DNA from 3 places in the Pseudoalteromonas sp. S4741 genome. Region 3 is predicted to be linked to each of the others. Evidence: predicted binding sites of a transcription regulator. Region 3 holds the regulator's gene; each other region holds the start of a gene.
What was found. Region 3 encodes MetJ, which represses methionine synthesis genes. Its sites were predicted from a motif close to TAGACGTCTAGACGTCTA; they were not measured.

Region 1: a site for MetJ is predicted at 3,242-3,259, ahead of metK (methionine adenosyltransferase). Genes of this name have one in related genera too.
Region 2: a site for MetJ is predicted at 8,228-8,245, ahead of CWC30_RS01845 (homoserine O-succinyltransferase). Genes of this name have one in related genera too.

What each region holds. Positions count from the first base shown of each region.
Region 1 covers NZ_PNCN01000075.1:33,760-44,559, reverse strand. The annotation lists gene hpf (ribosome hibernation-promoting factor, HPF/YfiA family) at 1-166, opposite strand, end outside; gene ppnP (pyrimidine/purine nucleoside phosphorylase) at 355-669, opposite strand; gene tkt (transketolase) at 1,104-3,095, opposite strand; gene metK (methionine adenosyltransferase) at 3,361-4,512, shown strand; gene CWC30_RS11905 (hypothetical protein) at 4,652-5,197, shown strand; gene CWC30_RS11900 (5-formyltetrahydrofolate cyclo-ligase) at 5,216-5,812, shown strand; gene rpiA (ribose-5-phosphate isomerase RpiA) at 5,866-6,519, shown strand; gene serA (phosphoglycerate dehydrogenase) at 6,529-7,758, shown strand; gene CWC30_RS11885 (aq_1923 C-terminal domain) at 7,851-8,783, opposite strand; gene radA (DNA repair protein RadA) at 8,869-10,254, opposite strand; gene CWC30_RS11875 (PilZ domain-containing protein) at 10,603-10,800, shown strand, end outside.
Region 2 covers NZ_PNCN01000012.1:42,158-52,957, forward strand. The annotation lists gene CWC30_RS01810 (purple acid phosphatase family protein) at 1-644, opposite strand, end outside; gene CWC30_RS01815 (TonB-dependent receptor plug domain-containing protein) at 709-3,015, opposite strand; gene CWC30_RS01820 (GGDEF domain-containing protein) at 3,301-4,209, shown strand; gene CWC30_RS01825 (AraC family transcriptional regulator) at 4,193-5,191, shown strand; gene CWC30_RS01830 (histone deacetylase family protein) at 5,192-6,100, opposite strand; partial or broken gene CWC30_RS18575 (PilZ domain-containing protein) at 6,158-6,265, opposite strand; gene ettA (energy-dependent translational throttle protein EttA) at 6,423-8,096, opposite strand; gene CWC30_RS01845 (homoserine O-succinyltransferase) at 8,320-9,267, shown strand; gene CWC30_RS01850 (homocysteine S-methyltransferase family protein) at 9,257-10,327, shown strand; gene metH (methionine synthase) at 10,338-10,800, shown strand, end outside.
Region 3 covers NZ_PNCN01000019.1:11,618-22,417, forward strand. The annotation lists gene CWC30_RS02905 (PilN domain-containing protein) at 1-245, opposite strand, end outside; gene CWC30_RS02910 (pilus assembly protein PilM) at 233-1,312, opposite strand; gene CWC30_RS02915 (penicillin-binding protein 1A) at 1,444-3,918, shown strand; gene metL (bifunctional aspartate kinase/homoserine dehydrogenase II) at 3,967-6,312, opposite strand; gene metB (cystathionine gamma-synthase) at 6,362-7,609, opposite strand; gene metJ (met regulon transcriptional regulator MetJ) at 7,808-8,128, shown strand; gene CWC30_RS02935 (malic enzyme-like NAD(P)-binding protein) at 8,196-9,437, opposite strand; gene rpmE (50S ribosomal protein L31) at 9,962-10,177, opposite strand; gene priA (primosomal protein N') at 10,408-10,800, shown strand, end outside.

The DNA of each region.
Region 1 (10,800 bases), on a different contig from region 3:
AATTTGTGCTAATTTCCGCTTGGAACTTATGATGCTCTTTTGAAAGAATAATATCTAGAGATATCAATGATGGAAAATGGCTCGCGACTTTTGAGAACTTTTCGTTAATGTGTTCTTTAATAGAATCAGTAACGTCAACATGGTGACCAGAAAGATTAATTTTCATAGGGTATCCTTTTATTTGTTACCTCATAGTTAGTATTGGGGGCTAAACGAATTAACACAAGAGAAAAAATGAAAATTACGCAATTATTTATTACCCCACTGATTTAGATCATTCATTTAGCATTAAGTATGCAAAAAGCCGCTTTGTAGCGGCCTTTAGAGGTGTTGACAATTTAATCAACCTACAAATTAATCGATGTATGAACAACAATAATCTGCAAAATCACTTACTTTTACATGAAAGCTAACATTAGCATCAACGTTAAATGACTCGCCCGCGTTAAATGTTTGCCATTCGCTTTCACCAGGTAGTAATACATCCCACTGCCCTGCTAACAATTCCATGCACTCTTTTTGGTTGGTATTAAACTCAAATTCACCGGGTTGCATAAAACCCAAGGTTTTTGCTTCACCGTTACCTAAAAGCACAGTACGACTTGATACTTTGCCATCGAAATACACATTGGCTTTTTTAACCACACTAACGTTATCGAACTTTGGCATGTTAACTCCTGTTGTTAATTTATAATTTTGTTACCTCCACAGTGCCTGATACATATAAACCTTGCAAGTTAAGTGCTGTGAAAATTACTCACTTAGAAGCCAAAAGGTTAAAAATGAACGACTTTATAGAGAGATATGCTTCGAGCAACGGGCTACGAGTTTCGAACAGTACTTTTAGAGATTTATGCACAAGAGAGCTATGAGACGCTGAGCTTTAAAAGAAGTAATCAAACAGCAGAATTAATTTTGTAATTAAGGTTTTGTATTGCCTCATTTTCTTCTCATTTGCTTATCTTTGTCCAAATAAACCTTTTAGTGATTATGCACAAAGAGGGCTAGAAATACTGCGCTTTAGAGGAAGTGATAAAAGTACAACTCATAAAAAGCCCGCCCTGTTACACACAGCGCGGGCTTTTAAACGTTAAAGCAGTTGCTTAAAACAATGCGTTTGCTTTGTTAACTACATTTTCTACCGTAAAGCCGAAGAACTCAAATAGCTCGTTTGCCGGTGCCGACTCACCAAAGGTGGTCATACCAACTACGGCACCATTTAGGCCTACATACTTGTACCAGTAATCAGCAATACCCGCTTCAATCGCTACGCGACGTGAAACGCTTGCTGGTAATACACTTTCTTTGTACTCAGCCGATTGGTCTTCAAACGCATCAGTACATGGCATAGATACAACACGTACCTTTTTACCCTGCGCACGTAGCTCTTTCGCAGAGTCTTGCGCTAGCTGTACTTCAGAACCCGTTGCAATCAAAATAAGCTCTGGATTGCCGTCACAACTTAGGATGTAACCACCCTTTTTAACGTCGCTTAATTGCTGGGCATCACGAGATTGCTGCTCTAAGCCTTGGCGAGTAAAGATTAATGATGTAGGACCGTCTTTACGTTCAATAGCTTGTTGCCATGCAATTGCTGACTCAACTTGGTCACATGGCCGCCAGTTGTAAAGGTTAGGCGTTAAACGCATGCTGGCAATTTGCTCTACTGGTTGGTGAGTTGGACCATCTTCACCTAAACCAATTGAATCGTGCGTGTATACAAAAATGCTTGGTTGCTTCATTAATGCAGCCATACGTACCGCGTTGCGTGCGTATTCCATAAACATTAAGAACGTTGCGCCGTAAGGAATAAAGCCTTTATGCAGTGCAATACCGTTCATAATGGCCGACATACCAAACTCACGTACACCGTAGTATATGTAGTTACCACTTGCATCATCAGCAGTTAAGCCTTTAGAGCCATCCCAAATTGTTAAGTTTGAACCCGCTAAATCGGCAGAGCCACCCATAAATTCAGGTAGTAACGGGCCAAACGCATTTAATGCATTTTGCGACGCTTTACGTGATGCTGGGTTTGCTGGGTTTGCTTGCAGCTCTTCAATGTACGCTTGTGATTTTTCAGCCCAGTCAGCGGGTAATTCTGAATGTGTACGGCGTTTGTATTCAGCAGCGAGCTCTGGGTATGCTTGCTCGTAGGCGGCAAATTTTTCGTCCCAGCTTGCTTCAAGCTGTTGGCCTTTTTCTTTGTTATCCCACTGTGCATAAATATCTTCAGGGATTTCAAATGCATCGCCCGTCCAACCTAAAAACTCGCGAGACGCTTTAATTTCGTCATCACCAAGCGGTGCACCGTGACAATCGTGGCTACCTGACTTATTAGGTGAGCCGTAACCAATAATAGTTTTACAACAAATAAGAGATGGCTTATCAGTCACGCTTTTAGCTTCTGCAATTGCTGCACTTACTGCATCGCTATCATGGCCATCAACGTCACTAATTACATGCCAGCCGTATGCTTTAAAACGTGCTGGGGTGTCATCACTAAACCAACCTTCAACTTCACCGTCGATTGAAATGCCGTTGTCATCCCAAAATGCCACTAACTTGCCTAGGCCTAATGTACCGGCTAGTGAGCATGCTTCATGAGAAATGCCTTCCATTAAACAGCCATCACCCATAAACGCATACGTGTGGTGATCAACAATGTCGTGGCCTTCACGGTTAAACTGCGCTGCTAATGCTTTTTCAGCAATCGCCATACCTACCGCATTTGTGATCCCTTGACCTAATGGGCCCGTAGTGGTTTCAATTCCTGGCGCGTATCCATATTCTGGATGGCCTGGTGTTTTAGAATGCATTTGGCGGAAGTTTTTAATTTCGTCCAGTGACAAGTCATAACCACTTAAATGCAGTAGAGAATAAATTAGCATTGAACCGTGACCATTTGAGAGTATAAATCGATCTCGGTCAGCCCACTCTGGATTTGTTGGGTTATGTTTTAGATAATCGCGCCATAATACTTCTGCGATATCAGCCATGCCCATAGGGGCTCCAGGGTGACCAGATTTGGCCTTTTGTACTGCGTCCATTGACAAGACGCGAATAGCATTTGCAAGTTCTTTGCGAGATGGCATGAATTCTCCTACCTTTATATGTATTTGCGCGGGTATTTATTTATCCCCATTCTTACTTATTGTGGGGGCTGTGTGCAATTAAAAACCCATAAAAATAGGGCATTATGAATATTTTTTAAGAACCATTTACTATTAGATATTTTATTTAGACGTCTAGGCGTAAAAAAACTATGCAAGTTCATTTGTTTTAGATAAAATACGCGCCTTAATTTTTTAGCGCTAATACCGACGTTTGTGAAGCGCAATATTTGTGAGCATAATTACAATGGCAAAACATTTATTTACTTCTGAATCTGTTTCTGAAGGTCATCCGGATAAAATCGCCGATCAAATTTCTGATGCGGTACTTGATGCTATCCTAGAGCAAGACTCTCATGCCCGTGTAGCGTGTGAAACTTACGTTAAAACCGGTATGGTTATGGTTGGTGGTGAAATAACGACTAGCGCATGGGTTGATATCGAAGAAATTACACGTAAAACAGTACGTGAAATTGGTTACACACACTCTGATATGGGCTTTGATGCCGATTCGTGTGCAATTTTAAACACGATTGGTAAACAGTCTCCTGACATTAACCAAGGTGTTGACCGTACAAGTCCAGAAGAGCAAGGCGCTGGCGACCAAGGCCTAATGTTTGGTTACGCATGTAACGAAACTGAAGTATTAATGCCTGCTCCAATTACTTATTCTCACCGTTTAGTACAACGCCAAGCTGAGGTTCGTAAAAGTGGCGAGCTTAACTGGTTACGTCCAGATGCAAAATCACAAGTTACATTTGCATACGAAAATGGCAAGCCAGTAGGTATTGATGCCGTTGTACTTTCTACTCAGCACAGCGAAGATGTATCGCAAAATGACTTAGTAGAAGCAGTAATGGAAACCATCATTAAGCCAGTACTTCCTGCTGAGCTGATTACTAGTGCAACTAAATTTTTCATTAACCCAACAGGTCGCTTTGTTATTGGTGGCCCAATGGGTGACTGTGGTTTAACTGGTCGTAAAATCATTGTAGATACTTACGGTGGCATGGCTCGTCACGGTGGTGGTGCTTTCTCTGGTAAAGATCCATCAAAAGTTGACCGCTCAGCGGCTTATGCTGCACGTTATGTTGCTAAAAACATTGTTGCTGCTGGCCTTGCTGACAAGTGTGAACTTCAGGTGTCTTATGCTATTGGTGTTGCAGAGCCAACATCTATCAGTGTTGAAACATTTGGCACAGGTAAATTAGAAGAAGCGCGTTTAATCGGACTTATTCGTGAACACTTTGACTTACGCCCTTACGGCCTAATTCAAATGCTTGATCTTGAGCGCCCTATTTATCTTCCAACAGCGGCTTACGGCCACTTTGGCCGTGATGAATTCCCATGGGAACGCACAGATAAAGCAGACGCACTTCGCGCAGCAGCTGGCCTGTAAGCCACCTAGCTAATATTAAAACGGCCCTTTTTAGGGCCGTTTTGCTATGTGTATTAAGTTAGTCATAAAACAGTCTCGAACTGTTTAACATTTTAGGTATATACTCTACTTATACAATAAAGCGTGTTAGGGATAAAAAATGGCCGACAATTTTCGTGTTATATTTGTAGGACTTGCAGAAGGCGCAGACAGCCAAGCAGTGACCAATGCACTGACAGAAAAACTAAAAACCTCACCTGAAAAGGTGGCGGCATTTTTTAATGGCAAGCTGCTGTTTGCTCCTAGCAACAAAGAGAAAGCCCTTAAGCAAGCCAAGTTACTTTCAACGCTGGGGATCAAAAGCAAACTTCAGCAAACAGCCCCTACACAAGCTACTTCTCAAAAAGCGCACGACAGCCAGCGAGATCAGCGCTTATTTGATGCCCTAGATTACATTACTAGTAGCTTAATTCGTCTTGAAGAGAAACTTGAGGATCTTGAGCAACGTCTCCCCGAGGTTGAGTTATCTCTGTCTGATGAAAATGACGAACCATGGCAAGATGACGATTTAATGCTAGATGAGCCATTCTCTACAACACCCAAAAAACGCAGTAACCTTGTTTTATATTCACTGATTACCACAGTTGTAATATTACTTATTGTGCTTGCTGTGTATTTAATGTTTCCGAACTTATTCTCTTTTTAATTATGGTTTAGATATTTAATGAGCAATAATCGCGCACAAATAAGACACGATATTCGTAAAGCACGTAATAACCTATCAAAAAACCAGCAAGAAATAGCGGCCCACTCGCTTAAAGTGAATTTTATTCAATATTTAAAAAGCATGAACTCGGCCAAAAAAAGCCATATCGCGCTTTATTTAAGCAATGATGGTGAATTAGATACATCATTGTTAATTAATGAATTATGGAGCATTAAACAGCATGTTTACTTACCTGTAATTCACCCTTTCAACGGGGCTAATTTACTATTTCAACGATATGAAAAAAACTCACCCATGAGGGCAAATCGCTATGGTATCTTGGAGCCTAAGCTGAACTGCTCTCAAATATGCCCATTGCCAGCGCTTGATTATCTACTTATGCCACTTGTTGCATTTGATAAATTTGGTAATCGCCTTGGAATGGGGGGTGGGTTTTACGATAGAACCTTGGCACGTTTATACGAACAAGATTGGCAACAACCACAACTTATTGGCCTAGCACACGAATGCCAACAAGTGGATAAGCTCCCAATTGAATCGTGGGATGTGCCTCTTAAAACTATTATTACACCCAATAAAACCTACTGTTGGTAACAATTAATCTTGTAAACTAACAGTCTATTTTTGACATAAATGAGCACATAGCAATGACACAAGATGAATTAAAAAAAGCAGCTGCATGGGCTGCACTCGAGTTTGTAAAAGAAAACACCATAGTGGGTGTTGGTACAGGCTCAACCGTTAATCATTTTATTGATGCTTTAGGCACAGTAAAAGACACCATTGTTGGTGCAGTATCTAGTTCAGAAGCGTCTACAGCACGTTTAAAAGAACTTGGTATAGAAGTATTTGAGCTAAATGATGTTGATGCTCTGGATGTGTACGTTGATGGCGCAGATGAAATTAACGCTCTAAACGAAATGATTAAAGGCGGTGGTGCAGCACTCACCCGTGAAAAAATAGTAGCGGCAGTGGCTAAACAGTTTGTGTGTATTGTTGATGACACCAAACTAGTCGATACCTTAGGGGATTTCCCTCTTCCGGTTGAAGTTATTCCGATGGCGCGCAGCTATGTTGCCCGCGAATTATTAAAACTTGGTGGCGACCCTGTGTATCGCCAAGGTGTTGTAACCGATAACGGCAACGTTATTTTAGATGTACATAATTTAAAAATTACCCATGCTAAACAGCTTGAAACACAAATAAATCAAATTGTTGGCGTAGTCACCAACGGCCTATTTGCAGAGCGCGGTGCTGATAAAGTGATTATCGGCACAAAAAATGGGCCACAAATTAAATAGGATATGGTTATGAGTAAGGTATCGTTAGCAAAAGACAAAATTAAAATTCTCTTGCTTGAAGGTGTTCATCAAAGCGCTGTTGAAACGCTAAAACGTAACGGTTATAGCAATATCGACTACGTTAAAACATCGCTACCTGAGGACGAGCTTATTGAGCGCATTAAAGATGTGCACTTTGTGGGGCTGCGTTCTCGTACTCATATTAATGAATCGGTATTAAATGCAGCTGAAAAACTGGTTGCTATCGGTTGTTTTTGTATTGGCACCAACCAAGTAGATTTAAACGCAGCACGTGAACGCGGTATTGCCGTATTTAACGCTCCATTTTCTAATACTCGTTCAGTTGCTGAACTTGTACTAGGTGAAATACTGCTTTTATTACGTGGTATTCCACAGCGAAATGCCGCTGCGCACCGTGGTGGCTGGTTAAAAACAGCCAATGGCTCGTTTGAAGCGCGCGGTAAAACCTTAGGTATTATTGGCTACGGTCACATTGGTACTCAGTTGGGTATTATGGCTGAAAATATTGGTATGAACGTGGAGTATTACGACATTGAAGACAAACTGTCTTTAGGTAATGCGACACAAGTACATAACTTAACGCAGCTATTGCAACGCGCTGATATTATTAGCTTGCACGTACCTGAAACACCGCAAACTAAAAACCTGATTGGCACGGCTGAATTGGCGGTAATGAAGCAAGGCTCTATTTTAATTAACGCTTCACGTGGTACTGTCGTTGATATTGACGCCCTAGCAGAAGCGCTAACAGAGAAAAAACTCAGCGGCGCAGCAATTGACGTATTCCCAGTTGAACCTAAATCTAACGATGAAGAATTTATCTCGCCACTGCGTGAATTCGACAACGTTATTTTAACGCCGCATATAGGTGGCTCTACTCAAGAAGCACAAGAGAACATTGGTATTGAAGTAGCAGGTAAACTCGCTAAGTACTCAGATAACGGCTCAACTATTACTGCAGTTAACTTCCCTGAAGTATCATTGCCAGAGCTTGCTAATCGCAGCCGCTTGTTACACGTGCATCACAACCGCCCTGGCGTGCTAACGCAAATTAACCAAGCGTTTGCTCAGCACGGTATTAACATTGCCGCACAGTACTTACAAACCGATGAAGCAATTGGTTACGTGGTTATTGATGTAGACACAGATCACTCAGAAGTCGCACTTAAAGAGCTCAGTGCAGTTGAAGGTACAATTAGAGCGCGTATTCTTCACTAACTATCAGCTAAAATAATAAAAGCCGTACTTGAATAATCAAGTACGGCTTTTTTGTTTTAAATTGAATCCTGACGGCTTATAACTTACCGCTGTTATTTGCCTTTAACTTCTAAATTTATAAACTTAACCAGCTCTTCGGGTTGCCCTGCTAACATCATTAGTTGCTGATTCACTTGCATCATAGTTTTACCTTCAGGCAGTTTTGCAGACACACTAAACGAATTTAGTCCTTTAGCAAAATCAGTTAACGCCTTGGCTATTTCTTCGGTCACAGGTGCTTGTTGAAGCTGTTGATCAAGCATTGTTTGCATTTGCTCTAACGTAATACCTTGCTTTGCCAACTCGCTTTCTAATAAGCCTTTAAGATCACCTTGGTTATTAACAACTAAGCTAACATTACGTGGCTCTAGCTTACTCATTGCTTGCATAATCATTGTTTGCTGCTGTAACTCTTGCTCATAAGTAAATGGCGTACTGCCTGCAGCTTGTTGAGCCTTACTGATTTCAAGTGAAGCGTCCATAAGCGCTTTAGAATTAGCAAGCCCCATGTCCATATCAATACTAGCAATATCATTAGCTTGCAGCTTAACAATAATATCACTGTTACCTGATTGCTCATCGTAATCTAATGAAGAGTGTAAATCATAACTGGCTGAGGCAAGTTGTGTATTTGTATCTGCAGGCAGTGTATCGACAAAGCTTTTATCAAATTGAAAGTTTTTTAACGTAAAAGCAGTATGTGGCGATATTTTATCGGTTTCGTAGCCTGTCACTTCAACATGCTCAACCGTGGCAATTTTATCGCCCTCAGGGCTAGTCACTTCAATATTACTAATGGCAACACTGTTTGAAATAACACTCGCCGATAGCTCTGCGTAGTTAAAACTAGCACCTGTTTGTTCGCTGATCAAGGCCAACTGTTTATCAACCTCAGCACGTACCTCTTGTGTTGCAACATAGTTTGCATAGCTCACGCCACCCACACCTGCAGCAATAATCGCGGCTGCAATCACTAATTTTTTCATATCATTTCCTTATTAAACTCTTTATATAAGTGGCTTTAAGCAAGACTAACATTGAGAACATGCATCGTTAAGCACTTTTTGTTTGCTAGTTAATTAAACTCAGTAGCTCGTGCACTGTTTTAACTGGCGTTATTTTAGCACCCAGCCCTTCCATCGATTTATGGTAGTTACGAAATGGAATAAATATTTCAGTAAACCCATGTTGCGCCGCTTCTTTAACACGGGGTACACCACTGTCGATTGGACGCACATCTCCGTTTAAACTTAGCTCCCCCATAATACAGGTGGTTCGAGGTACAACAAACTCGTTCAAACTACTTAAAAGTGCAGTAACAAGCGCTAAATCAATACAGGTTTCTGATTCATCAATTTTTAGACCACCCACAATATTAAAAAACGTATCGTGGAATATTTTAGTTTTGGTGTGTTTACGTAAAATACCGGTGAGCATTTTAATCCGGTTCATATTTAAACCAACACATACTCGCTGTGGAAATTCTGCTTCTGTTTCAGTGGTTAAACATTGAATTTCGAGTAGTAAATTACGATTACCTTTACGAATACAGGTAATCGTCGACCCCGGTGATTCAGTGGTTGAACCGGATAAGAAAATTTCGCTGGGGTTATCCACACTGAGCATACCGCGTTCACACATTTTAAAAATGCCCACAGTATCTATATCACCAAAGCGATTTTTATTAGCACGTAGCGTACGCACTTGACCATCGTTGGTATCAATATGTAACAGTGCATCAACAATATGCACTAATGTTTGCGGGCCAGCTATTTCATTATTTTTATTTACGTGAGCAATAATGAACATAGTGACATCGTTTTGCTTACAATATTGGGTTAGCGCTTGAGCGGCACTTTTTACTTGCGAGGGTGAGCCAGGGCTACCATTAGCGGTGTCGGTGACCACGGCTTGAATAGAGTCGATAACGGCAAACTTAATTTTGTTTTTATCCAGCTCTTCAATAATGGTTTCAACACTTGTTTCAGAAAGTAAATAGAGCTCATCTTCGTTATAGTTAAGTTTTAAACGGTTTACTCGGTTTTTAAACTGCGACAAAGACTCCTCAGCAGTACAATAAAGCGATGGCATGCGCTGAGACATTCTTGCCACTAAATCCGATAGTAGCGTGGTTTTACCCGCCCCCGGATCGCCAGAAATAATATTAACCGAGCCGGTGGTTACACCGCCGCTTAAAACACGGTCAAGTTCGCCAATTTCAGTAAGCTGTTTTTCTGCCTCTGCGGTTGCTACTTCATTAATTTTTTTAGAGCCACCGCCAATACCACCGGCGTAGCCACCGACACTTGCACGAGCTGCTACTTTTTTGCTTTGCCCTGCAGAAGGTTTAAACTCTGCTAATGTGTTCCACGCACCGCAGCGACACTGACCTTGCCAGCGTTGATAATTCATGCCACATTCTGTACAAACAAACTCTACTTTTGCCGCTTTAGCCATTTAAAACCTTACCTACTATTCTTTATTTTGAAGTATTGACTGTTAAGCGCTTATTTTGCCATTGCTGGCTTTACCTTAGCAACAACGCCTTGTGGAATAGCGCATTTAGTATCACACTATACTGATGTAGTTTCATTTAACCTGCTTTAGGGCATGCTTCTTGCTTTAAAGTACTAATAAAAACGTGCCAACTAATTGGCTCATAACGAATAACAATAAACACAAAGTATAGTTACGCATAATATCGTGGTCGCATTTAACTACTTTTCGATATTAGATTCATTTAATTCTCTAATAAATGATTGCAACAGTATACCTACTTTTAAATTAGACGGTGATGATTTATAAATGGCTGAAGACGTATTGCTCAAGCATGAAGCGCTTGTAAATGAATTAAAACAGTATTTGGGAAATGCTAAGTTTGATCTCATTTTCAAGTCAAAAACCGCCGAGTTAAGCAAACCCGAGCAGTTTTTAATAAAAATGGAAATGTCGCGTTTATCTCAGCCGATAGACCGCTTTATTGATCTACGTGGTTTAGTTACC
Region 2 (10,800 bases), on a different contig from region 3:
TGATGGCCTACCACAATTTTCCATTTTGCTTTACTGCCAGCTAGTTGGGTTTCAAGCCATGCCAATTGTGTTTGATAGCTTTGACCTTGGGTTGAGCGGTATTTTTCACGGGTTTTATATTCAGGCTGAATCGGGTTGGTATCTAAAAAAACCATTAACACTTGCTCATTGTTTTCAAGCGCAAATGTTTTACTGTAGTACCTTGCAGGTAACTGCCAACGCTGGCTTTTGTCTGTGTAGTCAATTTGTGCTTGGGCATTACCCAAGTAATCGTGATTACCTAACACAACATACCAATCTTCAAATGTGTGCGGGCCGTGGTATATATTCTCAAAGGCTGATTGCCAAAGAGGATCGTTCACGCTTGCCACCCCGTTAGGGTAAAAGTTATCGCCGGTTGAGACAACAAAATCGGCATCGGTTTGGTACATGGCAATTTCTAGCTGATGGGCCACTTCTTTTTGATAAAAGTGGCCGTTGTGTCCCCAATCACCAATAACCATAAAGTTAAGGCTATTAGGCAACGTAGTTAACTTGGCTATTTTTTGTTGTTGATATAGCGCATCTTTATAGATAACGGGTTCACCAGCACTAAGCGCTGATGAGCACAGTAGCGCGGCCATTATGAAAGACAATTTAAACATGTTCTAACTCCAAAAAAGCACGCGATGGCTTGTCAATACGTGCTTAAAATGACAATACATGTGATTAGAATGCGTAACGTAGCATTACTTGAATCACAGGACCTGCTTCTTCAGATTCAAGCTCGTACTCATCAAAGTCACGATTATTTTGATCATCAAGCGAGTCAAACTTGTTGAAAACTTCATCTTTACTGGCATCAAGTAGGTTTGAACCAACTAGGCGAAGTGTTACGTCTTCCCAGCGTTTTTCAACGAAAAGCTCTAAATCAGCCCCGTAAGAGGTTGTCACTTCTTCACCGATAAAGCGTCCGTATGCATCACCTTGATTACGGTACGTTGCACCAAATGATGCACGAAGGGTTGGTAAGTCTTGGATAAAGCCTACGTTATAAACATAATCTGATTGGTCGTTAAATTTGCGCTTGCCAAAACTGTCTTCAACTTCACTGTCGAGCCAAGAGTAATTTAAGAAGATTCCAGTATTAGGCATGTTCAAGGCGCTTAGAGGAGTTGATAAATCAAACTCAACACCTTGAACTGTGCCATCACCAGTATTTTGTGGTTGCAATACAAATGTACCTTCACCTTCTGAGCCTTCAGCACCGGTACTGGCAATTTCAATAAGGTCGCTTACGTCACGGTAAAATACGTTTACACCAACAACACCACTTTTACCTAAACGGTATTCGTAACCTAAATCGATACCCCAAGAAGATTCTGGCTTAAGGTTTGGGTTACCTAAAAAGTCATTATCAGCGAGCTCTTCTTCAAGTAGGGCGGGGGTCATGTAGTCAAAGTCAGGGCGACGTAAGCTGCGAGCAACAGAGGCACTGACTCGTCCGTTATCGCTGATGCTATAACGAAAGTGAGCCGACGGTAAGAAAAAGTCATATTCATTTTCGGCTGTAATGCCTTCATTGGTATCGGTAATACTTGAGTCAGTTGACTCCCAGCGCACACCCATCTCCCATGAGAACACATCAGCTTTGTGTTTGATTAATGCAAATAAGTCAAAGCGGTCTTCTTCAAGCGTATTAACGCCTCCGTCTACTGCTTCAAATTCATTGTTAAATTGCGCTAACGACATTGGCGTCTGGCTAAATTGATCCCAGCCAGTACGTGTTTGCTCACTTTCATCTTCAGCGACAAAAATAGCTGTGTCGCGTTCTTTGCCTTGCACAAAAGCACCAAACTGAACTTCTTTTGAGTCACCTAGCAGTAAGCTATGTTGCCATTGTAATGACCATTCTTTATCGTCAATATCAACGGTTTCTTCTGCTTCCTCAAAAACCATTGGGAGCTCAGATGTATCAAGCTCAACTTCTTGCTCGTAAACTGACTCTTCAAAGCTGGCATAGCCTACTTTAAATTTGCTGGTACCGCCTAATAACGGTAATTCATAACCTGAGTTAATGTTGTAGTTTGTTTGATCAATATAAGCGACGTTTGCGTTATCTGAGAGCAAGTTGCCCCCTTCAACAAGCGATCCTGAGGTTGCAGATGCCTCATCATACTCAAAAGAACGCTCGTCTTCGGTGCGGTCGGTATCAACCCACATAGCACTAATATCAAACTTGCCGCCGTTATCAAATACCTTTTCAAAGCTGGCATTTAATGAGGTGTCATCGCCATCTCGGGTATCAGATTGATCTTCACGGTTATCAAAATCGTCTGTTGCGTAATTAGGGTTATTTTCAGGGCTATCGCCATAACGTCTGCTTGATTTTTGTTTTGGGTTATAACGACCTTGTAAATTGGCACCTACGAGTAAACGCCCACCTGCAAACTCAGTACCGTAAACGCCCGCAAAGCTTTCTTTTAGTTCGCCATCATCATAACGTAAACCACCAGCGCGAATGTAACCGCCGTCTAAGCTGTAGCCATCACGAAGTACAATGTTAAGTGTGCCTGCTATGGCATCGGCAGAGCGGTTGGCACTTGATGAACGAATTATTTCTACACGCTCGATTAATTCTGCTGGAATACGGTCAACAAAAAATGAGCGATCAGCGCCAGCGCCCGGTACTTCCTCACCATTAATAAGTACTTTTGTGTAAGCAGGGCTTAAGCCGCGCATACGTGCGCCGTCAGATTCCAGTACGTCAGATAAAAAAGTCACACTAGGAACACGCTTTAGTGCATCACCGGCGGTGAGTGGTTCAAAACGTTGAAAGTATTCTTGTGAGTATTTAAGCGTGGGCGCTAGTTCTTGCGAGCGGTTGCGATAACCAATCTCGCCGTATACCACAAGCTCTTCAGAAACCTTTACTTCAGGTTCCCTTGGTGATGTTTGTTCTTGTGCATTCACGCTAACACTAAATTGGCTCAGTGCTAATGCCGCTACAACAGCATTTAACTTAAATTGTTTCATTGATTTGCTCCGGTTGTCCTTGGTTTGGTGAGCAAACTAAAAAAAGTTAATGACGCTAATGTGACAGTTTTACCGTTAATTCCTGACAAAACGCCAACTTAGTACTTTTCAAACAGACATTTGAGCTGTTTAAACACAGCTTCAGCGCACTAAAAATGGTTATTACTAAGTTAAATACCTATAAATTTTAATCTCAATGTCATATCAATGAGCCAATATGACCCTGACGAACACAGCATGACTAAGCTAGCATGCAGACCAACATAGACAAAAGAAGCCACCCTAATGCGATATAACCCATTTACCAACCATGCAAAATTAACCAACACCATCATTTTATTGTTAGTTATTGCTGTAGCAATATGCGCTTACTTTGGCGAACTTAAGCAATGGCAAGAAATTGCGTGGCTCGATATTGTTGGTGAAGGCGGTATTGTGTTGATGACCCTCAGCTGGATAGTTGCGTTACTTATTTCACGCCCGCCAGGCAAAGTAACTACCTTATTAGTGTTAGGTTTAGGTTTGTTTATGTTCTCAGCTACTTTGGATTTACTCGATGAATGGCTCAAGCAACCATCGCAACTTTGGTTAACATGGTTTGAATCATTACCAGCTCCTTTTGGCATGTTGCTCACAAGCGTTGGGCTTTATTATTGGCATCAAGAGCAATTTGTTTTAAATCGTCAATTGCGTCGTCGTGAAGCGCATCTGCGAGAGCATGAAAAAGTCTGTTCGGTAACAGGGTTATACCGAGTTAACTACTTACATTCACTCATGCAGCAACGCCAAACAGAGCAGCAATCCGCCACTTTAGGTGTTATTGATATTCGTGATTTTGCAAAGTTTAATGCGCAGTTTGGTTTTAGTGAAGGTGATAGGTTACTAAGAGAAATTAGTGATTTACTAGTAATGAATTGCCGTTTGAATGATGTGCTTTGTCGCTATGCTGGCGATTGTTTTATTGTGCTTATGCCGAATACCAGCCAAAGCCAAGCCAAAGAATTACTAGCGCAAATGAAAGCGGCGCTTAACCATTGTGCTTTTAAAGTCGCAAAAAGCAAAGGCGCACAGTTTCAGCATATTTTAACCGCCACCATGGCAATGGATTTAGCGCAAGATCCAGTGCAGCAAACCAGCCTGTTACATCAACAATTACAAAAAGAAAAGGCCCTTGTAGGTGCAGCAGTATATTAGCTTAGACGATAAATACCTCAGCGCGGAGGGAATGATCACTGCGCTGGTGGAGCTTGCTCAAGGACGAGGGATACCGCTGCATAAATTGCTGCGTGGTACGGGTATTTTTGAGCAAGATTTATATGATCTATCACAGCGCTTTAGTTTGTCGCAGCTATTAGCATTAATTAGCCAGTTTAAAACCTTAATGAAGAGTAATGATAGTGGCTTTTTACTGGGTCATCAATTGGTTAATGACTTTAGCCCAGCAATGCAAAGTGTGCGTTTAGGCCCCACACTAGGTGCCTCTTTAAAGCAATTACATAAAATACAAGCGATGCTTGCCCCCTTATTTTTTACTCGTAAGCATATTTTCCAAAATGATTTCTATCTGTACTTGCAACCGAATGTAGGTATGGACGAGCCATTAAAAAATTATTGTTTTGAAATATACAGCGCTGCGCTAATGAGCTTACTAAAAAGAGTGAGAGATCACTACCCGCACTGTTATTTTGATTTTACTTGTAAACGCCCGCGGCATATTCAAGAGTATGAGCAGCATTTAGGTTTACGGGTACGATTTGAACAACCCTATACCCGTTGGCATTTTGATAAACAACTGCTTAAGTGCCCAAACCCAGAGTCGAGTCCATTGCGCTGGCAGCAGTGCATAGCGCAAAGTGAGTTAAATAAGAATGTATCACAGTCTTTTGTTGAGGCTGTGTGCCAGCGCATTTACCGTAATAAAAACAACAGCCTTGCTAACAGTGCTGAGCACTTTGCTATGAGCCCTGCTACGTTTAAACGTAAGTTAAAACAACATGGTGTTAGCTATTCGCAATTACAAGATGAGCAAAATAAACTTAAAGCACTGCATTTACTGGGGGTGTGCCAGCAAGGCAATGAACAAGTCGCGATGCGATTAGCATTTTATGATATTCCTAATTTTCGCCGAGCTTTTAAGCGTTGGACCGGCATTACGCCGAGTCAGTTAAAAATATAATTAAAAACTAGCCGCTTGCTCAATAACAATGCCGTGGCGCTGTGCTAGTCGCTGATGATCTCTGTCATAACCACCGCCAATTACAGTGGCCACCGGGGTATTATTTGCAAGGCAGCGTTTAAGCACTATGTGGTCGCGCTTTTCTATTCCTTGCCAACTAATATCCAGTTTACCTAAGCCATCTTCTTGCCAAATATCAACGCCAGCATCGTATAAAACCAGATCTGGGTTAAGCTCGTGTAATAAAAATTGCAGGGTATCGTCAACAATACCTAAGTATTCAGCGTCTTGCATATTATTGGCTAAACCAATATCTAAATCGCTAGGGGACTTTCTAAACGGGAAGTTTTTCTCACAGTGTATTGAACAGGTAAACGCATAAGGTTGATGAGCCAGCATGGCTGCCGTGCCATCACCTTGGTGAACATCTAAATCAAAAATCAGTACGTTGGTTACTTCACGGTTTTGAATTAACGTTTGTGCGGTAAAAGCTAAATCGTTCACCATGCAAAAACCCGAACCAAAATCACTATGGGCATGGTGAGTGCCGCCCGCTAAATGACACGCAAGCCCATTTTTAAGTGCTAAACGCGCGGTTTGCAGTGTCCCTAATGGTGCGGTAAATGTGCGGTTCATTAGTGCTTGTGACCAAGGTAGGCCTATACGGCGCATGGCTTTTTCATCTAGGCGGTTATGCCATAAATCGTGAATATAGTTTTCACAGTGCACTATTTCTAACTCTTCAACACGACCATGTGGTGGCTCTATGATATTGCTGCCAGCAAGCCCAAGGGTTTTAACATGCTGGTATAGCAGCGCAAATTTACTCATTACAAAGCGGTGTTTGGGATCAAAACTAAACGAGTAATTAGGATGATAAACTAAAGGTAGATTGGGATTTAAACTCATATCTGCGTCGTTTAATTATTTTTGGTTATGGTAATCAACTTCACGCAGTGCGTCTATTTATGTTTGGTAAATAAGCGTTTCAAGCTCACGGTGTAATAATGTTTCATCAGCAAGGTTTAGTTCAACCAAGCGCTTTAAATGCGTAATGCTGTTTATATCAATGTTAATTGCCGACGGTTTTGCATAATAATCTTATAAAGTTGTTATTTATAATAAGCATAGCTGGTAATGCTTAACACGCCAATTTGCTCAAAGCTAAAAATAGCTTGCATAAAAAAGCCCCGCATAAAATGCAGGGCTTTTAACTTATTAACGGTGGCTGTTAGCCAATTTTTTTGTACTTAATACGCTTAGGCTGTGCAGCTTCTGCGCCAAAGGTCTTTTTAAGCCACTCTTCGTACTCAGTGTAGTTACCATCAAAGAAGTTAATTTGGCCTTCGTCGCGGTAATCTAAAATGTGCGTTGCAATACGGTCAAGGAACCAACGGTCATGCGATATACACATTACACAGCCTGGGAACTCTAAAATAGCGTTCTCAAGGGCGCGAAGTGTTTCAACATCAAGGTCATTGGTTGGTTCATCCAGTAGTACTACGTTACCACCGGCTTTTAAAAGCTTAGCAAGGTGTAAACGGTTACGCTCACCACCAGATAAGTCTTTAACAAATTTTTGCTGATCGTTACCTTTAAAGTTAAAACGGCTAACGTAAGCACGGCTTGGGAACTCAAAGTTACCAATTTTTAGCACGTCTTGGCCGTCAGAAATCTCTTCAAATACAGTTTTGCTTTCGTCCATGTTGCCACGGAACTGATCAACGGTTGCAAGCTCTACAGTTTCACCTACGCTAATGCTGCCGCTATCTGGTTGTTCTTCGCCACTTAGCATTTTAAATAGGGTTGATTTACCCGCGCCATTGGCACCAATAATACCCACAATAGCGCCTTTAGGCATGCTAAAGCTTAAATCATCAATTAAAACACGGTCGCCAAAGCTTTTACGTAAGTTGTTTACTTCTAATACTTGGTCACCTAAACGTGGGCCAGGTGGAATAAACAATTCGTTGGTTTCGTTACGTTTTTGGTAATCAGACTGCTGTAGCTCGCTAAACTGTGCCATACGCGCTTTTGACTTAGCTTGACGACCTTTAGGGTTTGAACGCACCCATTCAAGTTCTTGTGCAATTGATTTTTGACGTGCTTTTTCAGATTTTTGCTCTTGCTGTAAGCGGGCATCTTTTTGCTCAAGCCAAGAAGAGTAGTTACCTTCCCACGGAATACCTTCACCACGGTCAAGCTCTAAAATCCAGCCAGCCACATTATCAAGGAAGTAACGGTCATGCGTTACCGCCACAACAGTGCCTTCGTAATCATGTAAGAAGCGCTCAAGCCAAGCAACCGACTCAGCATCTAAGTGGTTAGTTGGCTCATCGAGAATAAGCATATCTGGTTTTTCAAGTAACAAACGACAAATAGCAACACGACGGCGCTCACCACCTGATAAGTGCTCAATTTTAGCGTCCCACTCAGGTAAACGAAGTGCATCGGCAGCACGCTCTAAAACGTTATCGATGTTGTGACCATCGTGCGCTTGAATAATCGCTTCAAGCTCGCCTTGCTCTTTTGCTAGGGCGTCAAAGTCAGCGTCTTCCATTGCGTACTCGTTGTACACTTCGTCAAGGCGGTTAAGGGCATGCTTTACTTCGCCAACAGCTTCTTCAACTATTTCGCGTACTGTTTTGCTTTCATCCAGTACTGGCTCTTGCGGTAAGTAACCAATTTTAGTACCAGGTTGAGGGCGAGCTTCACCTTCAAAGTCTTGGTCAACACCGGCCATAATGCGAAGTAATGTAGATTTACCAGCACCATTTAAACCTAGTACACCAATTTTAGCACCAGGGAAAAAGTGCAACGAAATATCTTTTAAAATTGTGCGCTTAGGTGGCACAACTTTAGATACTCGATTCATCGAGAATATAAACTTATCAGGTAAAACCATGGAGGAAAGCCTTCAAATAATAATAAAAATTTCAATGCTGTATTGTAGTTGTTGAGGGGTTAAACAGTCAACGAATGGGGCTGTTTTAAAGTACATATTCAATTTGTACAAACTGGGTGAATAAATTCATTTAGACATCTATACATCTAGAGGTTGATATTTTTAGCATTCTGTTCATAATAAGAGCGTATAAATTCTCGGTTTTTATGAGTAGGAGTAAAATATGCCAATTACAGTAGAAGACGAATTGCCAGCTATTGCACGTTTACGTCATGAAAACGTGTTTGTAATGCCAAAAACACGTGCAAAAACGCAAGAAATACGCCCTATGCGTTTGGCTATTCTTAATCTTATGCCTAATAAAGTAGAAACCGAAGTACAGTTTATTCGCTTGTTGGCTAATTCTCCGCTGCAAGTAAATGTAGAGCTACTGCGCCTTGACACGCATCGTAGCAGTAGCAACTCAGAGCAACACTTAGATACCTTTTATCGTTACTTTTCAGAAGTGAAAAACAATAATTACGATGCACTATTAATTACCGGTGCGCCTTTGGCACATTTAGAGTATGAAGAAGTGGCGTATTGGGAAGAATTCAAAGTGATTATTGATTGGGCCGAGCAGCATGTAACCTCTACCTTGTTTTCGTGCTGGGCTGCCCACGCGGCTTTATATCACCGTTATAATTTAAAGCGCGATTTAAAAGAAAATAAACTGTGTGGGGTGTTTACCCATCAATGCTACTTTGCCCATGGTGCACTTACCCGCGGCTTTGACGATACCTTTTTAGTGCCGCACTCACGCTATGGCCACATAGATATAAATAAAATAAACGCCTGTGAAGAGCTGGTGGTATTAGCGGGCTCTGAACGAGTCGGGGCTTATTTACTTAAAAATAAATCGGGCAGCCAAGTGTTTATTACCGGCCACCCAGAATACGATGCCGACAGTTTAAAAGCCGAATATGAGCGCGATTTACAAAAAAGCCCTGATGCGCCAAAGCCCGAAAACTATTTTCCTGATGACGATGCCAGCAAGCAACCGTCTAAAACATGGCAAAGCCACGCGTTTTTGCTGTTTTCAAACTGGTTAAATTATTACGTTTACCAAACCACACCCTATGATATTAACTTAGTTAGCCAAGACGTAAGGACTAACAACTATGCCGAATAATCCTCAAAACAATAAGCATCAAGAGCTGAGCGCTGCGCTCAAACAGCGCATTTTAATTTTAGATGGTGCAATGGGAACCATGATCCAAGCGCATAAGCTTGAAGAGCAAGACTACCGTGGTGAACGTTTTAAAGATTGGCACGTGCTTATTAAAGGCAACAACGATTTATTAAGCCTAACCAAGCCAGAGTTAATAACCGATATACACCGCAGCTTTTTAGCCGCCGGTGCCGATATTATCGAAACCAACACCTTTAACTCGACCACCATTTCGATGGAAGATTACGACATGGCGAGTATAAGCCGTGAAGTTAATTTAGAGTCAGCTAAGTTAGCCCGCGCTGTATGTGACGAATTTAGCGCTAAAACCCCAGAAAAACCGCGCTATGTAGCAGGTGTTTTAGGGCCAACGTCTAAAACGTGTTCGTTATCGCCGGATGTAAACGACCCTGGCTATCGTAATATCACCTTTGATAAGTTAGTGACTGCGTATGTTGAGTCGACCCTTGCGCTTATGGAGGGCGGTGTAGATATAATTTTAATCGAAACCATATTCGACACGCTTAATGCAAAAGCGGCATCGTTCGCAGTAGAAGAAGCGTTTGAACAAGCAGGGCGCACATTGCCAGTGATGATTTCAGGTACTATTACCGATGCCTCAGGCCGTACGCTTTCAGGGCAAACAACCGAAGCATTTTATAACTCTATTCGCCATATTAAGCCGCTTTCAATTGGCTTAAATTGCGCCCTTGGGCCAGATTTACTGCGCCAATACGTTGAAGAGCTATCACGTGTGTGCGAAACCTTTGTATCTGTTCACCCTAACGCGGGCTTACCCAATGAGTTTGGAGAATACGACTTAGAAGCAGACGACATGGCAAAAGAGATCATAGATTGGGGTAAATCGGGCTTTATTAATATTGTTGGCGGTTGCTGTGGCACTACGCCTGCGCACATTCGTGCCTTTGCTAAAGGGCTTGAAGGCACAGCACCACGAAAATTACCAGAGCTTGAAGTGCGTATGCGTTTATCAGGCCTAGAAGCCTGTAACTTAAATTAAGGAGCCGCCAATGACCCAACAAATTGCAGTATTTACCAATGTCGGCGAGCGTACTAACGTAACTGGCTCGGCCATGTTTAAACGTTTGATCATGGAAGAAGACTACGAGACCGCTCTTAATGTGGCCCGCGAACAAGTAGAAAATGGCGCACAGGTTATTGATATCAACATGGACGAAGCCATGCTGGACTCAAAAGCGGCCATGGTTAAGTTTTTAAACTTAATTGCCTCAGAGCCTGATATTTCTAAAGTACCTATAATGGTCGACTCCTCAAAGTGGGAAGTTATAGAAGCAGGCTTAAAGTGTATTCAAGGCAAGGCCATTGTTAACTCCATTTCACTTAAAGAGGGTGAAGAGCCGTTTATTCGCCAAGCTAAAATTATAAAACGCTTTGGCGCCGCCGCTGTTGTGATGGCGTTTGATACCGAAGGTCAAGCCGATACCGCCGATCGTAAGTTTGAAATTTGTGAGC
Region 3 (10,800 bases):
TGTAAGTTTTCTTTTTTCTTGTCTAAATCACGTATGTCGCGAATTTTATTGTCGAGCGTTGTAATTTCTGAACTAAGATAATTATTTTTTAACGTTTGCCCTTCTTTTAGAGCACCATAAAACACACTCAGCATATACATACCAGCAAAACAGACGATAACCACAGCCATAAGAAGTGTTATAAATTTCTTTTTAGACTGCTCACGCTGTAGCTCACGCCAAGGTAATAAATTTATATGTGGCATGATGAAAAGCTCCTCAACGCCAGGCCAGTCGCAATTGCAAATTGAGTGCGGTGGCGCTGTATTATATTACGATCAACTCTAGGGGATATTTCCATCTTATCAAATGGTTCAACAACAACTGTGTGTATTCCTAATTCTTCAATCAGCAATCTATCAATGCCTTTAATCATCGCTGAGCCGCCCGTCAATACAATATAGTCCAATTGTTCTTTACCTGTGGTAGTTAAAAACATTTGAACAGCACGACGAACCTGCTGGAGTAACGATGTTTGAAAAGGAGCTAACACTTCAAATGTATAGTTTGGAGGTAAATCACCGGTTGTTTTGCCAATTTCAGCTTCATCAAAGCCTTTGTTGTAGTAAGCAACGATACTATTTGTGTAATGGTCGCCACCAAATACTTGGTCACGGGTATAAATTGTCTCACCAGATTGCACTACACTCACCAAGGTGAGTACAGCACCAATATCAACCACTGCAACTGTTTTGTCATATGCATCTGATGGTAACTGTTGGTAGTAAACATCCATAGCGCGACTTAGTGCATAGCTTTCAACGTCCACTACTTTTGCGGTTAAATTCGCAGCACTTAACGCACCGACTCTGGCTTCAACGCTTTCGGTTCTAGCGGCAGAGAGCAGTACATTTATTTTGCTCGGGTCAGCACTATTTATAGAGAGCTTTTCAAAATCAAGACTCACTTCATCTAGTGGGTAAGGAATTAAGCTGTCGGCTTCAATTTCAATCTGCGACTCTAATTCAGCGTCGCTTAAGGAAACATCCATAAAAATAACTTTGGTAATCACGGTTTGCCCAGAGACGGCAACAGACGCGAATTTTAGCGACTTTGGTAGCTTTCGTTTTAACTTGATTATCACATTACCAATTGCTTCAATATCTTGAATATTACGCTCGCTCATGGCGCCTTTTGGCATAGGTTCAATTGCAAGTGCTTCTAGTCGAAGCCCAGTTTCTGTTTCACTTAAAAGTACGGCCTTGATAGAGTGCGATCCAATATCAATACCTACCATCATTGGTGATGGTTTTTTTATTAGTTGACTTAGCATGTTTGCAACTTTGCCTTTGCTTTAATAATAAACAAGTTATAATTTATATCTTAAAAAATATTATTCAATTTTTAATCAATATATACTAGCAGTCTCAACCTGTAATTGGGAGTCCGTTTAGGGAAATATCAGTGATTTTATTAAAAAGAACTTTACAATTTTTGATCCTTTGTGCATTACTTGCACTAATTACATTGCTCAGCCTTTATTACTACGTTAAATCCGATATTCCCAGCGTGCAAGTTTTAAAAAACGTGCAATTACAAACGCCTATGCAAGTATTTACTAAAGATGGGCTTTTAATCAACCAATTTGGTGAAAAAAGACGGATCCCTGTAACTATAGACCAAATTCCCCGGCCTTTATTGCAGGCTTTTTTGGCAACTGAAGATAACCGCTTTTACGATCATATCGGTATTGATCCAATTGGTATTGTGCGCTCAGCACTAGTACTTATTTCTACTGGTGAGAAAAAGCAAGGTGCCAGTACTATTACCATGCAATTAGCTCGTAACTTCTTTTTAACACGAGAAAAAGCCTACATTCGTAAAGTAAAAGAAATATTTATTGCCATTCATATCGAAAACCTCCTCTCAAAAGATGAAATATTTGAGCTTTACCTAAATAAAATCGAATTAGGAAATCGTGCCTTTGGTATTGGTGCTGCGGCTCAAGTTTATTATGGTAAAGAACTAAAAGAGTTAACTCTTGCGCAAATGGCAATGATTGCTGGTTTACCAAAAGCTCCTTCAGCACTTAATCCTATTCGTAATCCAGAACGTGCTAAAGCAAGAAGAAATGTGGTGTTAGGAAGAATGCTTGAAGAGAAGTATATTTCAAGAGCGCAGTATAATGAAGCCACTAACCAACCAATTACCGCGTATTTTCATGGAGCTGAAATTGACTTATATGCGCCGTACATTTCAGAAATGGTACGAGCAGAAATGGTGTCACGCTACGGTATAGATAAAGCCTATAACTCAGGGTTTAAAGTGTACACTTCTGTTGAATCAGATGTTCAAAAAGCAGCACAAACAGCTCTAGTTAATAACCTACATGCCTACGATATGCGCCATGGCTTTAGAGGCCCTGAAGCCATATTGTGGGATCCGCAAACAGAGCCGCCATTAACGCAGTCGAAATTATTAAATACTTTAAAAGCTGTTAATGAATTTGGCCCTTTAAAAACGGCTGCGGTGTTAAGCGTGAGCGATAAAAGCGCTGAAGTTATACTTAAAAGCGGCGAGCGCACAACCCTTACTTGGGATAACCTAAAATGGGCACGTAAGTTTATTACACGCTATCGCCAAAGCTTTGCGCCTGAAACAGCAAGCGATATATTAACCCCAGGCATGCAAATATGGCTGCGCAAAAATGACGATAATAGCTATATTTTAAGTCAAATACCTGAAGCGGCGAGCGCCATTGTTTCTTTAGACCCACAAGACGGGCGCATAAAAGCCATTGTTGGTGGATATAGTTTTGAACAAAGCCAATACAACCGAGCTGTACAAGCTAAACGCCAAGTAGGCTCAAATATTAAGCCGTTTATATATTCAGCTGCGCTTGAAAAAGGCTACACACTAGCGTCAATTTTAAATGATGCTCCTATAAATCAATGGGATAAGAGCCAAGGCGTTGCATGGCGACCAAAAAACAGCCCAGCTATTTATAATGGTCCAATTCGCATTCGTCGTGCTTTAGCCCAATCTAAGAATGTAATTTCCGTACGCTTATTAAGGGGCGTTGGACTGCAAAGAACAGCCGATCATTTATTAAAATTTGGTTTTGACGATAAAGATATAAATCGTAGTGAGTCACTGGCATTAGGCAGTGCATCCATTACGCCGCTTGAATTAGCTCGTGGGATGAGTGCTTTTGCTAATGGCGGTCACCTAATTGAGCCGTACTTTATTTCACAAATCCAAGATGCAATGGGTAATACGTTATTTAAAACCAATCCCACCATTATTTGTGATGATGAAACGACAACACCTAGCTCGCTAATGCTAGGTGAGCAAGTAGCACCAAATTGTGCGCCGCAGATCATCTCTAAACAAAATGCATTTTTAATTGCCAGCGCAATGAATAGTGCTATTTGGGGTGGCGGTAGCTGGTCACATAAAACCGGTTGGAGTGGAACAGGCTGGCGTGCACAAGCGCTAAAACGTCGCGATCTTTCTGGTAAAACAGGCACGACTAATGATTCTGTAGATACTTGGTTTAGTGGCTTTAACCGCGATGTGATGACATCAGTTTGGGTTGGCTTTGATAACCCAGGTAATACACTGGGACGCTCAACCTACAATAACAACTTAGGAAGTGGTCAAATATCAGGTGCTGAGTCAGGCGCAAAAACAGCTCAGCCTGCATGGGTTGATTTTATGCGCGCTGCACTGGATGGTAAACCTGCTGCGCCGATCGAACCACCTGAAGGCTTAGTTTCTATTCGTATTGATTTAGAAACCGGGTTATTAAGTCATAAAAACGATTACACCAGCCGTTTTGAATACTTTGAAAAAGGCACCGCTCCTACCAAGTATGTATTATCACAACCAAATGATATATTTGAAGAAAACACTAAAACTGAAGAAGAGCTATTTTAAATATAGTGAACAATGAAAAGGCCGCTAATTAGCGGCCTTTTTGATGGTCTAACTAATATTTTGTACCAGCCAGTATAAGTCAGAGTGAACGCCAGCAGCAGTCACTTCTTTACCCGCACCGGGGCCTTGTATCACTAATGCGTTTTGGTTATACCACTGGGTATTAATCACAAAAATATTATCGCCAGGGGTCAAATTCGCAACCGCTTCGCTTTTTGGTACATAGGCAATCCCTACCTTAGCGTTTAGCGTGTTGTTTTCAAACTCTAATAACCCGGTGTAGCACAGTGCAGCATTTTGTTGCTGAGCCGCTTGCGCATGCTGCTCAATAAACGCATCTAAACGAGCCTTGTTATCAATAAAGTCATTCCAGCTGCCAGCACTTAACTCATCGGGCATCAATGCGGATAAAGAAATGTCATCAAGTTCCAATTCAATACCTAATTCACGCGCTAAAATAAGCAACTTACGTTGCATATCTCGTCCAGATAAGTCTTCTCGAGGATCAGGCTCTGTGAACCCCAAAGCTTGCGCTTCTAGAACTAAATCTGAAAACGCTTTACTGCCATCATACATACTGCATAACCATGACAGCGTGCCTGAAAATACGCCTTCTATTCGCGTTATTTTATCGCCACTATTTTGTAAATCAGCCAAGGCAAAATTAATCGGTAGTCCGGCCCCTACACTTGCATTATAACGCCAATGTAAGCCACGTTGAGCAAGGCTTTCACGTAGTGTTTGATACCACGAAAGCGATGCGGTTCCCGCGTATTTATTAGCACTAATTAGATGGCAGTTTAATTCAACTAACTTACTATAAAGCTGACTAAAATATTCACTTGCGGTCATGTCGATCACTATTTTATGTTCATACTCAAGAGTATCTATGTATGACAATAAATCGGCTTGTTTATAGGAGCTTGCATGGTTTTCCCATTGAAGTTGCCAGCTTTCACAGTCTAACCCATTAGCATTCACCAGCATCTGCTCTGAGCGTAAAAGCGCTACTAACTTGACGTTAAAATCAGTTGATAAGCGTGCTAGTTGAGCAGGTAATTGGCGCATAAACTCAGCACCTACATTACCAAGTCCTGCAATAATTATAGCTATTTCTTGTGCTTTATTAATGAGCTTGTCATGTAACAGGCTCAGCACATCACTTTCAAGTACTTGATCGGTTAATAGTAACGTATATCCCTCACCGTAATGGGTAAACCGAGGCTGGATAGATTGTGTTTGTAATAAGGCTTCACTTTGCTTACCAAGCGGCGCTACCTCTTGATCAGGTGCAATAATCGCCACCCCATTTAAGTTTGACTCACTAATATTGGCGCGGCCAGCAAAATAATTAGCCACCTGATGTGTCGCTGACGCAGGGACTAGTAAGTAGATTTCGCCTTCGTGTTCAAAGTGATGCAAACTATGCTGAATAAGTTGGCTAACATGTGCTACTTCGCCTTCACTCAGATCATCAACAATGAGTAAATCCACATTATTTACTGTGGTTAAAAAGCGTTTTTGTTTACTCATTCCTAGTTTAACTATTTCGGTATGACTGCCTTGAGGATCGTAACTACTGCGAACAACTAATTCTATATCGGTATCTTTTAATGGCGATAATGTTTTAGCGTGTAATACTGGATTACCTAACCTCGCTAATAAATTAGCTTGATCACGGCACACTCGCGCATACTTAACCGCATTAGCAACCTTACGCGGATCAGTACTAAAAACACCTTGAGTGTCAGTCCAAATAGAGACTTTTTTAGCATTGCAATACCGCGCTAATAAAGTGGCACTGTAATCACTGCCATTTCGCCCTAAGGTCACTGTTTCACCATGTAAATCAGCCGCAATAAACCCCGTAACTACATTAATTTTACTCGTCTGTATGGCTTTTAAGCACTGCTGCTGATTATTAGCATGCTGCAGCTGTCCGGCATCTAACGTAAATAACTGCCTAGCGTCATGGGCACAAGCGCTAACGTTAAGCTGTTCTAAGTAAGCGCTTAGTAACCTTGCAGACCACAATTCACCATGTGCTAATAACGCAGCTTCAGCTAATGTCCCTTGCTTAGCCTGCTTGGTAATAATACTGAGCTCAGTTTCAAGTAAATCAAGCGCATGGTGCTTAGCGTTAGCTATTAATAATTGCTCAATCAGAGCTATTTGATGGTTACTCAATAGCAATACAATATCAGCAATAGCTTGAGTGTCTTGCTGTTGATAGCTTTGCCACAGTTTAACTAAGGTATCGGTGGTTTTACCGGCGGCCGATACCACCACACAATCCCCAGCGTGAGCGTGAGTTAAAATAATATTTGCGACACTTTTAAAGCGATCCGCTGAGCTTAAACTCGAACCACCAAATTTATGAACCTGATTTACCATATTAATACCGACTCGCATTTATGTTTTGTATTTTGAAGAATGGTATGCACTACCATAACGCCGGATGCGCCGCGTTTAACTTTGCTGAACCAAATGATTCACTAGCACCACTTTTTGCCGATAGGCCGGGATCGGCGTGCCCTGGGCGCACCAAATTAAATACCCTGTCTAAGTCAGCGAGTAAATCATTTACATCTTCAATACCCACCGAGATACGAATAAGCGTGTCGCCTACTCCGGCTTCTGCACGCGCGGTTGCGTCCATGCCGGCGTGGGTCATAGTCGCAGGGTGACAAATCAAACTTTCTACTCCACCTAATGATTCCGCTAAGCTAAATTCATTTAAGCGCGTTAAAAACGCTGCAGCATCGTTTATATCGCCTTTTATATCAAAACTAACCATAGCACCAAAGCCAAGCTGCTGCGCCTTAGCTAGCGCATGTTGAGAGTGTGATTCAAGACCTGGGTAGTAAACTTGGGCAACAAACTGAGAGCGTTCTAAATACTGTGCAATGGCGAGTGCATTTTCTTGGTGTTGCCTTAAACGCACGTTTAAAGTACGTAAGCCTCTGAGAGTTAAATAGCTATCAAATGGCGCGCCGGTGATGCCAATGTTATTTGCCCACCACGCTAACTCTTCACCTAACTCAGCAGTCGCTGCGATAACCGCGCCACCAACAACGTCTGAATGGCCATTGATATATTTTGTGGTTGAGTGCACCACAATATCAGCGCCAAACTTAATCGGGTTTTGTAATGCTGGCGATAAAAACGTGTTGTCGGCGGCAACCAGTGCACCACACTGTTTAGCTGTATCAGTTACTGCTTTAATATCTGTTAAGCGTAAAATAGGATTGCTAGGTGTTTCAATCCAAATCAGCTTAGGTTTAATAGCAAAGATGCGTGTCAAACTGTCGCTTTTGGTAAAATCGACCACTTCTAGTTTTAATAAGCCGCGCTTTTCTAGCGAAGTAAATAAGCGATAGCTGCCCCCATAACAGTCATGAGGGATCACTAACGTATCGTCACTATTAAGTAATTGTGTTGTTAGGTGAACGGCTGCCATGCCTGTTGCGGTAATAATGCCTTTAGCGCCACCTTCAAGCTCCGTGAGCGCCTCAGCCAAAATGTCACGATTAGGGTTACCACTACGGCCATAATCATATTGGCGCTTTGTATCAAAGTCAGCAAATGAGTAAGTTGTTGATAAATAAAGCGGTGGAACAACCGCACCATGATGCTTGTCGGCTTCTATTCCACTACGAACAGCAATTGTTGCCTTATTTTTTTCACTCATTTTCGCTACCTTTACTGATTTGGATGTTTAGACGTCTAAAAGGTAGCGCATGCAATTTAAGATGTCAAAACATTTAAATGTCTAGATAGCTAAATAACTAGTATTTGACTATCTTTTTTAAACCGATAGAATTTCACGCATATTTACACGCTTTGATGCTGTGTGAGCAATTTATAATCTGAGGCAACGATACATCTTATGGCTAAATGGAATGGTGAATATATTCACCCATACGCAGAACACGGGAAAAAATCCGAACAAGTAAAGAAGATCACCGTTTCGATCCCGCTAAATGTATTAAAAGTATTAACTGATGAACGTACTCGTCGTCAAATAAACAACTTACGTCATGCAACAAATAGCGAGCTTTTATGCGAAGCGTTTTTGCATGCGTTTACCGGGCAACCGCTGCCTAATGATGATGATTTGCGTAAAGATAACGCAGAAAAAGTACCTGAAGAAGTAAAGAAAATAATGCAAGAAATGGGACTAGAAGTGCCTATTTTAAATGAAGACTAGAAGGGTCTTTATACAAAAAACCTCAGCAAATGCTGAGGTTTTTTTTGCGCTAATTTACACGTAACAATTACGCCATGTAGTTTTCTGGCATATCAATTTGTGCCACACCAGAGTCTACCGCCGCCTGCGCAACCGCTTTAGCTATACGTGGTAACAAACGTGGATCCATTGGTTTTGGTATAATATATTTAGCACCAAACTCTAATTTGTCGATGCCTGCGGCAGTAAGCACTTCAGTCGGCACGGGCTCTTTAGCAATACTGCGAATTGCTTCCACAGCAGCAATTTTCATCTCGTCGTTTATTTCACTGGCACGTACATCTAACGCACCACGGAAAATAAACGGAAAACACAATACGTTATTAACTTGATTCGGATAATCAGAGCGACCTGTAGCCATAATTAAATCGTTACGTGCAGCGTGTGCTAATTGCGGATCGATTTCAGGATCGGGGTTTGAACAAGCAAATACCACGGGTCTATCAGCCATTAATTTTAAATCTTCAGGGGCTAATAAATTAGGGCCCGATACACCCACAAACACATCGGCATCTTCAATTACATCTTGTAAAGTACGTTTATCGGTATTGTTTGCAAATAATTGCTTATATTCATTCAAGTCATCACGACGCGTATGAATAACTCCTTTGCGATCTAACATATAAATATGTTCACGCAACGCGCCACACTTAATTAAAAGCTCCATACAGGCAACAGCTGCAGCGCCGGCACCTAAACATACAATAATTGCATCTTCAATTGCTTTGCCCTGTACTTCCAGCGCGTTTAGCATACCCGCAGCCGTTACAATAGCCGTACCATGCTGATCATCATGAAAAACAGGAATGCTACAACGCTCTATAAGCGCTTTTTCTATTTCAAAACACTCTGGCGCTTTAATATCTTCTAAATTAATTCCACCAAAGGTGTCGGCAATATTAGCCACCGTGTTAATAAAGTCTTCGGTAGTACGGTGCTTAACTTCAATATCTATAGAGTCTAACCCTGCAAAACGCTTAAATAGTAGCGCTTTACCTTCCATAACGGGTTTTGAAGCGAGTGGACCTAAATTACCTAAGCCTAAAATTGCGGTGCCGTTAGTAATAACCGCAACCATATTTCCTTTACCAGTATATTTGTAGGCATTTGCTGGATCAGCGGCAATTTCACGAACAGGTTCTGCGACACCAGGGCTGTATGCGAGCGCGAGGTCTTTAACCGTCTCAGCGGGCTTGGTCAGCTCAATACTGATTTTACCTGGAACGGGATGGGCATGGTAATGTAGTGCTTGTTCACGAAAATCTGACATAACGCGATTATATCCTGCAATTTAAGTTAAAGTGAGAGGTAGTTTTAATCTACGATACCTTTATTATTTTTAAATTCCAAGCAATATCAGGTCTATCCTGTTATATGCTAGAACTGTTAATTTTAAGTGATTTATCAGCAACTTCCCTAGATTATCCTGACATTTTTAAAATATAAATTCGTCATAAAAATGAAAAACACAGGTACTTTTTGCCCTTGTTCTATTTTTATAAAGCGTATTTTTTAGTCTTAAATTAAAATAGCGAAATACCGAATTTTATTTAACTTTAAACACAAATAACCTCACGTTACCTGCATTTGAGTACCATCTTAAAAGTTTAACAAATAAAAATATAGAGAATATTGGCTGTTTTGTCTGCAAATGTTTATGCATACTCAGAATAAGAACAGGAAATAGTTATGCAAAAAAAATAAATACAAAATTGCTAAGAAAGCAGATAGGAAAGTAAATTTTGACCACAAAAAAAGCACCCTAAGGTGCTTTTTTTACATAGAAACAAAAAATTATTTTTTGCTGCTAAGTGCACCGAAGCGCTTGTTGAAGCGATCAACACGGCCGCCAGTGTCTAAAATCTTTTGCTTACCAGTGTAAAACGGGTGACACGCAGAACATACGTCTAAGTGAATGTCTTTACACAGAGTAGAACGAGTTTCGAATTTGTTTCCGCATGAACAAGTTGCAGAAATTACTTCGTACTTAGGGTGAATACCTTCTTTCATAGGAACCTCTAGTTAAGGCCGCATCGCTCTCCAAACCCGAAGTCTGGCACCATACGTCGTTAAAACAAATTTATTGGTCGCGAATTTTATCCAACAACCCGCAAGCACACAAGCTTTAATTACCCTTTTTGCTAAAAAGTCGGCAAACACCTATTCATTACTGATTTGTCGGTAGGCTTTTAATGCTATTTTTAGTACATTAAACCATTACGTTAATTGGTTGAGTTGTTATGCATTTTGCTGAAGTTGCAATAAAAGTCCCCTTGCCTCGCACCTTTGATTATAAAGTGGATGAGCAATTAGTACCGCTGACTCAATTACAGCCTGGTATGCGCGCGTTAGTCCCTTTTGGCAATCAACGTAAAGTAGGGGTTATTCTTAGCTTAAAAGCGGATACAGCAGTCCCCGAAGGCAAAATAAAATCTATTATTGAAGTTATTGACGACTCACCGGTGTTATCTGCGCAGCATTTAGAGCTACTGAAGTTTACAGCGCGTTATTATTGCTATCCACTCGGTGAAACTATTCATATTGCATTGCCCAGTGCACTGCGCCAAGGTGAGTGCCCTGATAAAACCAGTATAAACATGGTGACATTAAGCGAAAAGGGGGCACTTTTACCG